Regions from separate parts of the Paenibacillus jiangxiensis genome, predicted to be linked through region 1. Evidence: riboswitches for the same ligand, from Rfam matches in the RefSeq annotation. Region 1 holds a riboswitch; each other region holds the start of a gene.
What was found. A riboswitch is a leader RNA that binds a small molecule or an ion and turns the genes downstream of it on or off. The one in region 1 is predicted to bind thiamine pyrophosphate.
Positions count from the first base shown of each region.

Region 2: it holds a riboswitch for thiamine pyrophosphate, as region 1 does, so the genes downstream of both, thiC (phosphomethylpyrimidine synthase ThiC) here and thiM (hydroxyethylthiazole kinase) in region 1, are expected to answer to the same signal.
Region 3: it holds a riboswitch for thiamine pyrophosphate, as region 1 does, so the genes downstream of both, ACI1P2_RS19565 (thiamine phosphate synthase) here and thiM (hydroxyethylthiazole kinase) in region 1, are expected to answer to the same signal.

Region 1 is NZ_JBJURI010000006.1:163,255-167,433, reverse strand. Features, by position in the region: gene ACI1P2_RS08665 (TM2 domain-containing protein) at 1-177, shown strand, start outside; gene ACI1P2_RS08660 (alpha/beta fold hydrolase) at 293-1,111, shown strand; gene ACI1P2_RS08655 (cold-shock protein) at 1,184-1,399, opposite strand; gene ACI1P2_RS08650 (cold-shock protein) at 1,507-1,707, opposite strand; TPP riboswitch at 2,134-2,238, shown strand; gene thiM (hydroxyethylthiazole kinase) at 2,376-3,182, shown strand; gene thiD (bifunctional hydroxymethylpyrimidine kinase/phosphomethylpyrimidine kinase) at 3,188-4,009, shown strand; gene thiE (thiamine phosphate synthase) at 4,075-4,179, shown strand, end outside.
Region 2 is NZ_JBJURI010000035.1:28,676-32,854, reverse strand. Features, by position in the region: gene ACI1P2_RS26295 (IclR family transcriptional regulator) at 385-1,128, shown strand; TPP riboswitch at 1,225-1,337, shown strand; gene thiC (phosphomethylpyrimidine synthase ThiC) at 1,586-3,364, shown strand; gene ACI1P2_RS26285 (hypothetical protein) at 3,425-3,571, opposite strand; gene ACI1P2_RS26280 (effector binding domain-containing protein) at 3,850-4,179, opposite strand, start outside.
Region 3 is NZ_JBJURI010000021.1:48,030-52,208, reverse strand. Features, by position in the region: gene ACI1P2_RS19575 (serine/threonine-protein kinase) at 1-64, shown strand, start outside; gene ACI1P2_RS19570 (ABC-F family ATP-binding cassette domain-containing protein) at 222-1,772, shown strand; TPP riboswitch at 1,905-2,014, shown strand; gene ACI1P2_RS19565 (thiamine phosphate synthase) at 2,148-2,747, shown strand; gene thiO (glycine oxidase ThiO) at 2,809-3,951, shown strand; gene thiS (sulfur carrier protein ThiS) at 3,948-4,151, shown strand; gene ACI1P2_RS19550 (thiazole synthase) at 4,153-4,179, shown strand, end outside.

The DNA.
Region 1 (4,179 bases):
ATGCTGTCAGGGATTCTGCTGGTGCTGTTCGGCGGGACGCTGACGGTGTGGGTCATCGTCGACCTGTTCCTGATGCCCCGAATGGTGCGTGAGTGGAACCAGCGGGCGGAAGAGGATATTATGGCTCAACTTTATCAGCTGCGTTTAACGAATAAACATCAAGGAATAGAAGTGTAAAAAACTGTCCGTCTGAGGAAACTCGGGCGCACAGTTTTTTTACTGTCTGCGGGGCCTTTCTTCGACATATGTATCATAGGGAAAGTGACTTTTAATAGCGGAAGGGCTGAACTGTATGAGACATTATATCGATGTAGAGCCGAACGTTAAGGTATTTGTTGAAGATATAGGGGCGGGGCAGCCTGTGCTGATGCTGCATGGCTGGCCGCTGAACCACCGTATGTATGAATATCAGAGCTCCCTGCTGCCGGCTTACGGGTTTCGCTGCATTATGCCGGATATGCGGGGATTCGGGCAGTCCGACCACCCGTGGCATGGCTACCATTACGACCGTCTGGCTGATGATGTCTTTGCCGTCATCCGTGCACTCGGACTGCAAGGCGTCAGACTGGTCGGCTTTTCCATAGGAGGAGCCATTGCAATCAGATACATGAGCCGCCATCAGGGATACGGTGTGTCCCAGCTCATTCTGCTGGATGCTGCCGCTCCTTCCCTGACTCAGAGACCCGACTTTCCTTATGGCCTGCCCGCCTCCGACGTTACCAAGCTGATAGAGCAGACCTATCGCGACCGGCCGCAGATGCTGCATGATTTCGGTGAGCTCTTCTTCGCCAGCAAGATCAGCCCCTACTTCAGGGATTGGACACAAAACCTCGGACTGCAGGCTTCTCTGCACGGCACCGCTGCGGCTGCCCGCACCTTCAGGGATGAAAACCTGCGCCCTGACCTTGCGCGCATTCATGCACCAACCTGGATTTTGCACGGCGAGCTTGATCAAATCGCGCTGTATCCGCTGGCGCTCCAAATGCAGCAGGGCATTCGCGGGTCGCGTCTGATCCGCTTCGCCCATAGCGGCCATGCGGTCTTTTATGACGAGTTGGAGCTGTTCAATCGTACGCTGCTGCATATTCTGCAGCATCCCCAATCCTCTTGATCCTCTTTACCGCATATGGAAAAGACACCGGCCAAGGCCGGTGTCTTAAATAAATTGATAATAGCTGTAATCTTAACTGTTCTTGGCTGGCGGGAAGGCGGTGTTGACAAGCACGACTAGCTTTTTCTCGCTTTTCTCCATCACGGAACCGCATAGAGAACAGGTTGGCTGGGCAGAGAATGCAAAATTATCTCTCATCCATCCCTTACACGTATCACTGGTGCAAGACCAAATTACAGTGATCTCCTCCGGAGTCTCTTCCATTGGTTTTTTGCGCGAATTGTACATGAAAGTCCCCTCTTTTCCCATGAATTGTTGTAAAGCGATTTAAAGATATCTGTCCCTCCCCCAGAAAAGAAAAGCCCCAAACAAGAGTTCGGGGCAGCAGGGCAGAATTACAGTTTTACAACGTTCTCAGCTTGTGGTCCGCGGTTTCCTTCAACAACGTTGAACTCAACACGTTGGCCTTCGTCCAATGTTTTGAAACCGTCGCCTTGGATTGCGCTGAAGTGTACGAATACATCGTTACCGCCTTCAACCTCAATAAAACCAAAGCCTTTCTCTGCGTTAAACCACTTAACTGTTCCTGTTTGCATGTGGAAATACCTCCAAGTAAATATTTATATGACCTCTTATTTTTCTTCAAAAATAAAAATTCACATATTGTACAAGGTTACCCTTAACCCAAGACAACAACCCTCTACAATATGCGAATGCAGGTCCGTCGTATTCCAATAATTACATTATAGCACACTTAGAATACAATTACCAGCTAGCGAAAAATAACAATTTCTCCTATGTATTCGATCAACGGAGATGCTTACGTAACGCTGCTTTTTCCCTGTATCGCCATCGTGTCTGGTTATTATCAAGTTTTTAGGGGACACTTGCCTATCTTATTTATTTCCTGCTTTCCCGTTTCTATACCCCCTTCTGAAAAAATGTTCTGCATTTTTTTGAACCTTTACATTCTCCGGTCAACATGTATATAGTATATGCAGTTATAATCGAATAGAGACTTGTTCAATCACTAGGGGAGCCTGCCGGGCTGAGACGAAGCTGTACGCTTCGGACCCTTTGCACCTGATCTGGATCATACCAGCGGAGGAAAGTGAGACGAAACGTCCAGCGGCATCAATCGGCCTGTATTGATTATTTTTTGTGGACCCGTCCGTTTCCTCCGGAAATGGACGGGTCTTTTGCGTGTAAAAGGAGCCGTACAGCGGAGAAATCAAACATTAATTTATTGAGGGAGGAATAAGATATGCAATTCCTGACTAAAGTAAGGGAACAAAATCCGCTCATTCACAACATCACTAATATGGTGGTCACGAATTTTACTGCCAATGGACTGCTGGCGTTGGGAGCTTCGCCGTTTATGGCGGATTCGCACGAGGAGATGGCCGATATCGCCGCAATGGCAGGTGCCGTCTCGCTGAACATCGGCACGTTGAACCCCCATTCCATCAAGGCGATGACCCTTGCCGGGCAAGCTGCCAATACCCATGGGATCCCGGTCGTGCTGGACCCGGTCGGTGCGGGAGCTACTCCATTTCGCTCGGTTACGACTCATCAGCTGGTTGCTGATGTACGCATTACGGCGCTGCGCGGCAATGCCGCTGAAGTCGCCAATGTCGCCGGCGAGTATTGGGAGGTTAAAGGTGTTGACGCTGGTCAAGGCTCGGGGGATGTGCTTGAGCTCACTCGGAAAGCCGCCCACAAGCTGGATTGTATCGTCATTGCTACCGGAAAGGAAGACATCGTCACCGATGGGGCCACGACCTATCTCATTGCCAATGGACATCCGCTCCTCACCAAGGTGACCGGAGCCGGTTGCCTGCTCAGCTCGGTCGTAGCGGCATTCCTGGCTGTGGCTGGCGAGCGGCGGCTGGAAGCGGCGGCCGAGGCGGTTTCCTTCTATGGTGTCGCTGCGGAACTTGCAGCAGCACGCACGGAAGCCCAGGGACCGGGCAGCTTTCAGATCGAGTTTCTGAATCAGCTGTCCCTCGTGGATGAAGAAAGCCTAAGGCGGCTATCCTCCATCACCTTGGTGCCGGAAAGCTTAGGGTAAGCGATATGACGACAGCGAAAGCACTAACCATTGCCGGCTCCGACAGCGGTGGCGGCGCAGGCATTCAGGCGGATCTCAAAACCTTCCAGGAGCTTGGCGTCTACGGCATGTCCGCGCTCACGGCAGCTACCGCGCAGAATACATTGGGTGTGCAGGGAGTCTTCCCGCTCACGCCGGAAGCGGTCGCCCGCCAGCTTGATTCAATTGGCGAAGACCTGACGCCCGATGCTGTAAAGATCGGCATGCTGTTCAGCGCGGATATCATTGAGGCGACGGCGGATAGAATCGCCCATTACGGATGGGGCAATCTCGTCATCGATCCCGTTATGGTCGCCAAGGGCGGTGCGCCTTTGCTGCAGGCCGACGCTGCTGCCACCCTGATCCGCGACCTGCTACCGCATGCGCTGATCATTACCCCGAACCTGCCCGAGGCGGAAATGCTCACAGGCATGAAGCTGTACAAAGCCGAAGACATCAGGGAAGCGGCACGGCGCATCCACGACATGGGACCGGATATGGTCATCATGAAGGGCGGCCATGCCGGAGGGGAGATAGCCAGGGATCTTCTGTATGACGGCACGGTATTTACGGTGTTTGAAAGTCCGCGGATTCATACAGAGGCGACACATGGTACGGGATGCACGTATTCCGCAGCGATTACGGCCGGTCTCGCCCGGGGGCTTTCTGTGCCTGAAGCGGTGCGGGTGGCCAAGGATTTCATTCAGGCTGCGATTGAGGACAGCCTCGGCATCGGATCAGGCCATGGACCGACAAACCATTTTGCCTATCGGCAAAGACGTTCACAGAACGGTGGTGTGCTGAATTGAACGGCTCCTTTAACGAACGCATCGATCCGGGCAGACTGCGCCGGCAGCTTGCCGTGTATTTCATTATGGGCAGTGTCAACTGTGCCGGCAGGAATCCTGTGACGGTTCTTCGTAAAGCAATCGCAGGTGGCGTCACCATGTTCCAATTCAGGGAAAAGGGACCCGGCGCT
Region 2 (4,179 bases), on a different contig from region 1:
ACTTTTAGTCTGTTGAAAAGGGATCAAAACAGAAAGCGATGCTTAACCGGGGAATAGGTGTGAGAGTGTATAAAAGCGCAAAATGCTAACGGTTATGAGCGACGTTATTTGGGGAAAAACGGGGGATTAGAAGATATAGCGGTTGCCAGCGAGCTTATTTCCCGTTTTTCCACAGGTAAAGGGGTGTTTCGCTTTATATAAGCGCATGCACAACCGTTAGAAAAGAAGCTTTGCCTTTCTCAGCCGAATAACCGCTATGACGACCGTTAGTAAAGATTGTACCGGATAGACTCGATTATTAGAGATAACCCGATTGGTCAAGCACCGGTTTCTAGATTGAGTCCCAAATATTGCTTAATACGAGGAAGAGAGGGGGGGATGGCCGTGGAGGACCGGAAGCTGACTGTCCGCGCTGTCGAACGGGCCCTGGACATTTTGATGTGTTTTACGGAGGCTACCGATTTGGGGCTGACGGAAATTGCGGCAAAGATCGGGTTGCACAAAAGCACGGTTCACCGTCTGCTCACGACGCTGGAGGAAAGAGGTTTTGTCATCCGCAATGCAGCTACGGAGAAATACCGGCTGGGCATTCGGATTTGGGAGCTATCGACCCATATGTCGCGCAATGAGGACCCGGCGGTGCTGCTCCTGCCATTGATGGAGAAGCTGCGCGACCGCCTGGGGGAAACGGTGAGCCTGTATATACGGGATGGAGATGAACGTATCCGTATTCAGGCTGTACAGAGTACGCAAGCCATACGCCGCGTAGCTACCGTCGGAGCCCGCATGCCTCTGTCCGTAGGCGCGTCAAGCAAGGTGCTGGTGGCATTCGCTTCATCGGAGGAGCTGGAGCAGTTGAAGAAGGGCCCCGAGCTGCAGGCTTTGGCTGGAGATGAAGCGTACTGGAAGCAGCTTGAGGAAATACGGGCCAAGGGTTATGCCACAAGCTATGAAGAGCGCGAGCCCGGAGCCGCGGCCGTATCCGCCCCGATTATGAATCATCGCGGGGAGATCACAGCGGCCCTCTCCGTCTCCGGGCCGGTGAGCAGGCTGTCGCCCGAGACCCTGCATGAATTTGCTCCTGTTATCGTGGAGGCAGGCAAGGAAATGGGCATGCTGCTTCCTTAAGGGGTTGCCAAACCGTTCCTTTTAGGCTAACCTGAATTGGAAGGCGGAGCCATCCGTCTGTGAACAGCATAGTTTTGATCGGCGGCATGAAGCTGCCGAAGTTACTGGGGGGGCCCGTAATACCGGGCTGAGATGGAACCGTTCCAGGTTCCGGACCCTTTGCACCTGATCTGGATCATACCAGCGTAGGGAAGTAACCGGCCAATGAATCATAGAAGTGGGCAGCATGTTCAGTAGCCATGGTATATGCCATTGCTTTGCATGCAGGCCTGTTTGCATAAAGCCGGTTCCCTCGGGAACCGGCTTTTTCATTTAACTGCAAAATTCGCTCTATACCGCCGCCCGCCGCAAGGACAAGGAAGCGGGCTTGGTCCGTATTTTGCAGCAGGCCGACAGCATCGGTTTTTCTCCGGTATGATCCCGATGAGGAATATGACGACTCGGGAGGAACAAACAAATGACAGAGAGCAAACGGAAAACAGCAGCAGTGGGCGGCGTCAACACGGCCATCAGGGCCTTCCCGGCCAGCACCAAGGTCTATATCCAGGGCTCAAGACCGGGTATCCTCGTGCCTGAAAGAGAGATAACACTGCATGACACCCATACACCGCAGGGGATTGAGCATAATGCCCCGCTGCGTGTGTACGACACAAGCGGTCCCATGACTGATCCGTCGTATCAGGCGGATATCCGCAAGGGACTGCCTAAGCTGCGCCGGGCGTGGATTGAAGAGAGAGGGGATGCTGCCCGCTATGAGGGCAGGGCTGTGAAGCCGGAGGATAACGGACTTCGGGCCGGGACTCGCACTGCCGAGGAGTTTCCGGGCGCTGTCAGCCGGCCGCTGCGTGCGCTGTCGGGACGTAATGTCACCCAGATGCACTATGCCCGCCGGGGAATGATAACACCGGAGATGGAATTTGCGGCGATCCGGGAGGGGGTTGAGCCGGAATTCGTACGCCAGGAGCTGGCCAGCGGAAGGGCCATACTGCCCTCCAACATCAACCACCCGGAGAGTGAGCCGATGCTGATCGGACGCCATTTTCATGTCAAAATCAACGCAAATATCGGCAACTCGGCGGTGACCTCCTCCATTGAGGAGGAGGTGGAGAAAATGACCTGGGCCGTAAGATGGGGGGCGGATACGGTGATGGACCTGTCGACAGGCCGCAACATCCATACGACGCGCGAATGGATCATCCGTAACTCTCCTGTGCCGATCGGAACGGTGCCGCTGTATCAAGCACTGGAGAAGGTCAATGGGGAGGCCGAAGCGCTGACCTGGGAAGTATACCGCGATACGCTGATTGAGCAGGCGGAGCAGGGCGTGGATTATTTTACGATTCATGCCGGCGTGCTGCTCCGTTATATTCCGCTGACCGCCAGGCGAATGACGGGCATTGTTTCGCGGGGCGGGTCCATCATGGCGGCATGGTGCCTGGCCCATCACCAGGAGAACTTTCTGTACACACATTTCGAAGAGATCTGTGAAATTATGAAGACCTATGATATCGCCTTTTCACTCGGGGACGGCCTGCGTCCGGGCAGCATTTATGATGCCAACGATGAAGCTCAAATGGCTGAGCTGGCGACGCTGGGCGAACTGACACAGATTGCCTGGAAGCATGATGTACAGGTGATGATTGAGGGGCCTGGTCACGTGCCTATGCATAAAATCAAAGAGAATGTGGATCTGCAGATGGAAATCTGCAAGGAAGCGCCATTCTACACGCTGGGTCCGCTTACGACGGATATCGCTCCCGGGTATGACCATATTACCTCGGCGATTGGTGCTGCCATGATTGGCTGGTTTGGAACCTCCATGCTCTGTTATGTCACACCGAAGGAGCATCTTGGCCTGCCGAACAAGGACGATGTGCGTGAAGGGGTGATCGCCTACAAGATCGCCGCCCATGCCGCGGACCTCGCCAAAGGCCATCCAAGAGCGCAGCAGCGGGATGATGCGCTGTCCAAGGCACGCTTCGAATTCCGCTGGCGCGACCAGTTCAATCTGTCCCTCGATCCGGAGCGCGCGCTTGAGTATCATGATGAGACCCTGCCGGCCGAGGGAGCGAAGAACGCGCACTTTTGCTCGATGTGCGGCCCGAAATTTTGCAGCATGCGCATCACACAGGATATCCGGGCATTTGCCGCAGAGAAGGGAATCAGCGAGAAAGAGGCGATTACTGCAGGCCTGGAGGAAAAGGCGCTGGAATATCGCGAAGGACGGAGCAGGTAATACCATAATGGATAGATAAAAGCTTTGCTGTAAATGTAAAGGGCGCCCTTTAAGTGGCGCCTATTTTTGCATCATTTTCTCTTTTAAAACATCCTGGAAGCTGATCTTTTTCTCATTGCTGTCTTCTTTCTTGCTGGCCGATGTTGTGGGTCTCGGGTATTGGGGATTAAACGGCATCAGTGTATGTATCGTCACATTATAGTTCATTTTCGCTTCCTCCTCTTCAGGTACAGTAGGTATAGTAGGTATGCAGGTATTTGAGCCTAATTCAGAGATCGTTTGGGGTTGGTTATCTATTAGATGTTCAATAATACCCGAAGGTTACAGGGTTTAAAACTGCAATTGCCAAAAACAGTAGTAAGGTCTTGTGTTTAGGATAATCATGGTGGTAAAAACGGCTTAATGCATGCAAAATTGCCTATAAAAAAACGGGACCTGCAGGCCCCGTTGGATGGATCGGAATTATCAGATTTATGCAACATTTTTTAGCACTGTCGAACGGTGCTTTCTCTCACTGCAATATAAATGTCCGCTTGTCCGCTCCCGGCATCTCCGGCGAACTCATTGTACAGCTCGAAGTCTCCGGAAAAGGTTCGTTCCAGCCCCTGAACAGACGCAGACCACTGCCATATGTGCTGCCAGGCTTCGGCTACAACTTGATAAAGCGGTCCGTATTCGGTCCGGAAGACAGCATATCTGGCGGCAGGCAGAGTAACTGAATTCAGCTCATCCGCAATCTCTTCACCCTGAGACACGGCACTTCCCAGCAGAAAGGTATACTGTCCGAACACTGCATTTTCGTAGTCAGTGTAGCA
Region 3 (4,179 bases), on a different contig from region 1:
CAAGGATGTGATCCCTGAATCGAAGCGGAGAAAACCGTTGTTTGCTTCCTTCCGAAGATGGTGAGACTACGCAGTGCAGATCAGGCAATGCATTTTCGTTTTGACGGTTCCGGTAAAGCTGCCACTTATGCTACAATAGGGCTTTGAAAGCAAACCCGAAGTCATATTGAAGTTTATGGATCGCGTTTACAAGTAAACGCTAAAGGAGCTAGCTAACGGAAATGAGTTTATTAACTGTAGAAGACGTTTCCCATAATTTCGGGGACAGAACATTATTCAAGAATGTATCGTTCCGCCTGCTGCCGGGAGAGCGTGTCGGTCTGGTGGGAGCCAACGGTGTCGGTAAATCGACGCTGATGAATATTTTGACAGGACAGCAGCTGCGTGACAGTGGCAAGGTTGAATGGACGCCGAAGGTTCGTTACGGTTATCTGGACCAGCATACGAAGCTGACTCCGGGAAAGACGGTGCGTGATGTGCTCAAGGATGCGTTTCTGCCGCTGCTTGAGCTTGAGAAGGAACTGAATGCGATCACGGATAAAATGGCCGAAGCCACGCCGGAGGAGCTTGAGGTGCTGCTGGAGCAGATGGGGGAAATCCAGGAGCAGCTGGAGATCGGCGATTTTTATCTGATTGATGTGAAAGTGGAGGAAATGGCCAACGGGCTTGGACTTGCTGCAATCGGACTGGACCGCGATGTAGCCTCTTTAAGCGGGGGGCAGCGCACGAAGGTGCTTCTTGCCAAGCTGTTGCTGGAGAAGCCGAATGTGCTGCTGTTGGACGAGCCGACGAACTACTTGGACGTTGAGCATATCGAGTGGCTTACACGTTATTTGAAGGACTATCCTTATGCCTTTATGCTGATTTCCCATGATACGGAGTTTATGAATCAGGTCGTCAACGTCATTTATCATCTGGAGTTCGGCAAGCTGAACCGTTATACAGCTAACTATGAGAAGTTCCTTGAAATGGCTGACATTCAGAAGACGCAGCATATCGAGGCTTATGAAAAACAGCAGGAGTATATCAAGAAGCAGGAGGATTTCATCCAGCGCAACAAGGCGCGTGCTTCCACATCCGGCCGGGCCAAGAGCCGCGAGAAGCAGCTTGATAAGATTGATCGGATCGACAAGCCGGAAGAAGCGGCCAAGCCGACGTTCCAGTTCAAGGAAGCGCGGGCCAGCGGCAAAACGGTCTTTGAAGGCATTGACTTCGAGATCGGCTACAGCCACCCGCTGCTGCCGAAAATGTCCATTACCATTGAACGCGGCGAGAAGATCGCTATCGTTGGTTATAACGGTGTTGGCAAATCGACGCTGCTCAAAACAATTCTCGGAAAAATACCTCCGCTGAGCGGCAAGACCTATACTGGAGATTTTCTGTATCCCTCTTACTTCGAGCAGGAGGTTCGTCCTGAGCGGATTACACCGCTTGACGATGTGTGGAACGAGTTCCCGCATCTGAACCAACATGAGGTCCGTGCCCATCTTGCCCGCTGCGGGCTGAAAAATGATCATATTACCCGACCGCTGTCCGCCCTAAGCGGGGGAGAGCAGGCCAAGGTCCGCCTTTGCAAGCTGCTGATGCGTGAAAGCAACTGGGTGCTATTTGACGAACCGACCAACCATCTGGATGTGGTGGCGAAGGATGAGCTGAAGCGTGCGCTGAAGGAGTTTAAAGGCACCGTGCTGCTCGTATCCCACGAGCCTGATTTTTACAAGGATTGGGTAACGAGAGTGTGGAATGTGGAAGAGTGGTCGGCGAAAGCCTGATGTGCAGAAAAGTGCAGCTTTGGATTTTTCGGACTGAAATGTGCTGCACGTCTAGGCAAGTGAACCGGATTGTGCTACCATGAAATGGGATTACAAAAGCATATAAAGTCATACAGGCGATTCAACAAGTCTGTATCACACTGGGGGAGCCGCGGCTGGCGGCTGAGACGGAACAAATGCATTCCGGACCCTTCGCACCTGATCTGGATCATACCAGCGTAGGGAAGTGGACATTAGCCGAATACGGAGCAAATGCGGCCCGCTTATGAGCGGGGTGCTGTTCCTTGTAATCGGTGAACATTCAAGTTCAGCCGCTTCCTGACCGGAAGCGGCTTTTTGGCGTTCCCGAATCACTGTCATGGAGGCAACAAACTAATGGAACTTCATCTTATTACGGACGGCTGTCAAAGCGCTGAGCGAACGGCAGACATCATGCGGCTGCTCGAACCGGATATCGATCTGCTTCATATTCGGGAGAAACGGTTGAGCGCAGCGGAACTGTATGTATATATGTCCACGGTATCGGAGCGCGGCTGCTGCCCCCCGGCCAAACTTGCAGTCAATGACCGTGTGGATGCGGCGCTGCTGTTTGGTGCCGGGACGGTACAGCTCACCTCTCACAGCCTGCCGCTGCAGCTTGTGAAGAGGAAATTTCCGGAGCTGCGCTGCGGGGCATCCGTTCACTCGCTGCCGGAAGCGCTGGCTGCGGAGCAGGCGGGGGCCGATTATGTGCTGTTCGGCCATATATACGATACCGCCTCCAAGCCCGGGCTGCCACCGCGGGGGCTGAGCAGCCTGGAAGAGCTCTGTCGTGCCGTCTCCATACCGGTTATCGCGCTTGGCGGCATTCAGCCTTGGCATGTACGGGACATCAGGCGGGCAGGCGCATCAGGAATCGCTGTGATGTCAGGCATCTGGAAGGCGGAGAATCCGGCAGAGGCGGCAAAGGAATACAGAAGTTTGCTCATGACTTGAAGCAGGGTGTTTCAGATCAGTTGAATCCCGATGAACACAGGAAAATGGGAGGAGGAACGACATGGGCTATTCGGCAGACTGTGCTGTGATCGGTGCGGGAGTGATCGGCAGCTCCATCGCCTATCAGCTGGCGAAGCGGGGCTTCAAAACGATTCTGATCGAAAAATCGGTCCCGGGACAAGGGGCCACACGGGCGGCGGCCGGAATGCTGGCCGCGGAGTGCGAGGCTTTTGCCCACCCGCAGCTGGCCGCATTGGCGTTGCGCAGCCGCAATCTGTTCAGGGAGCTGGTACGGGAGCTTGAAGGGATGACAGGACTGGTGACTGGTTATACAACCACGGGTTTCGTCCTTCCTGCCCGGACTCCGGAGGAGGCGGCACGCTTGTCGGCCATGGCCGGGTACAAAGATGGATCAGCCGTGGAATGGTGGGATGCCGCAGAGATTTCCAGAAGGATTCCCGGCTTGACAGGACAGGCGCTCGGGGGCTTGTTCCGCAGGCGGGAAACCCAGCTGCTTCCGCAGCGGCTTACACTGGCGTTGGTGGCGGGGGCGGAAAAGCATGGTGCCGAACTGCTGACGGACACAACAGCAGAAGGCATTCGGATCGTCGACGGAACGATACGCGGTGTAAGAACGAGCAGGGGGGACATTGCTTGTCCGAATGTTGTGATTACGGGAGGACTTGGGGCATCAAAGCTGCTTAATAACTACGGCCTAAGTCTGGGGCTGTATCCTGTCAAAGGAGAGGTTGCTGCCGTCACTATGCCCGCGAGCCCGCTGAAGTATACCATTTATGGGGAGGATGTTTATCTGGTGCCAAAGCCGGACGGGGAGCTGTGGATTGGTGCAACGAGCAAGCCACGCGAATGGGGAACGGATGTATCCGCAGGCGGACTGATGCAGCTGCTGTCCCGCGCTGCGGGCTGGCTGCCGGACATCGGGGAGTCGTCTTTTCTGCGAGCATGGTCGGGATTAAGGCCGCAGACGGAGGATGGCCTCCCTTTCATAGGCCCCGTCCCTGATACTGCCGGCCTTTACGCCGCTTGCGGACATTACCGCAACGGAATTTTGCTGAGTGCGGCGACAGGGGAAGCCATCGCGGAGATGATGACAGGCCGTACGGCGGAGCAGTTAAATTTGACGGCCTTGTCTCCGGAAAGAATGAAAAGGCAGCCTGTTGCTTCCGAGGAGGGATTGCGATGAGGCTTATTATTAATGGCCAGGAAATGATTTTTGATGTGGAAGTGCACAATGTGGACCAACTGCTGAATGCATTGGACCTGCGTGTCAAGACGGTCGTCGTCGAGCTGAACAGGCGCATATTGACCAAGGAAGTTCATGGCGAAACCGCATTGAAGAACGGGGATCAGCTTGAAATCGTACATTTTGTGGGAGGCGGATAATATGCTGCACATTGGAGATAAAACCTTT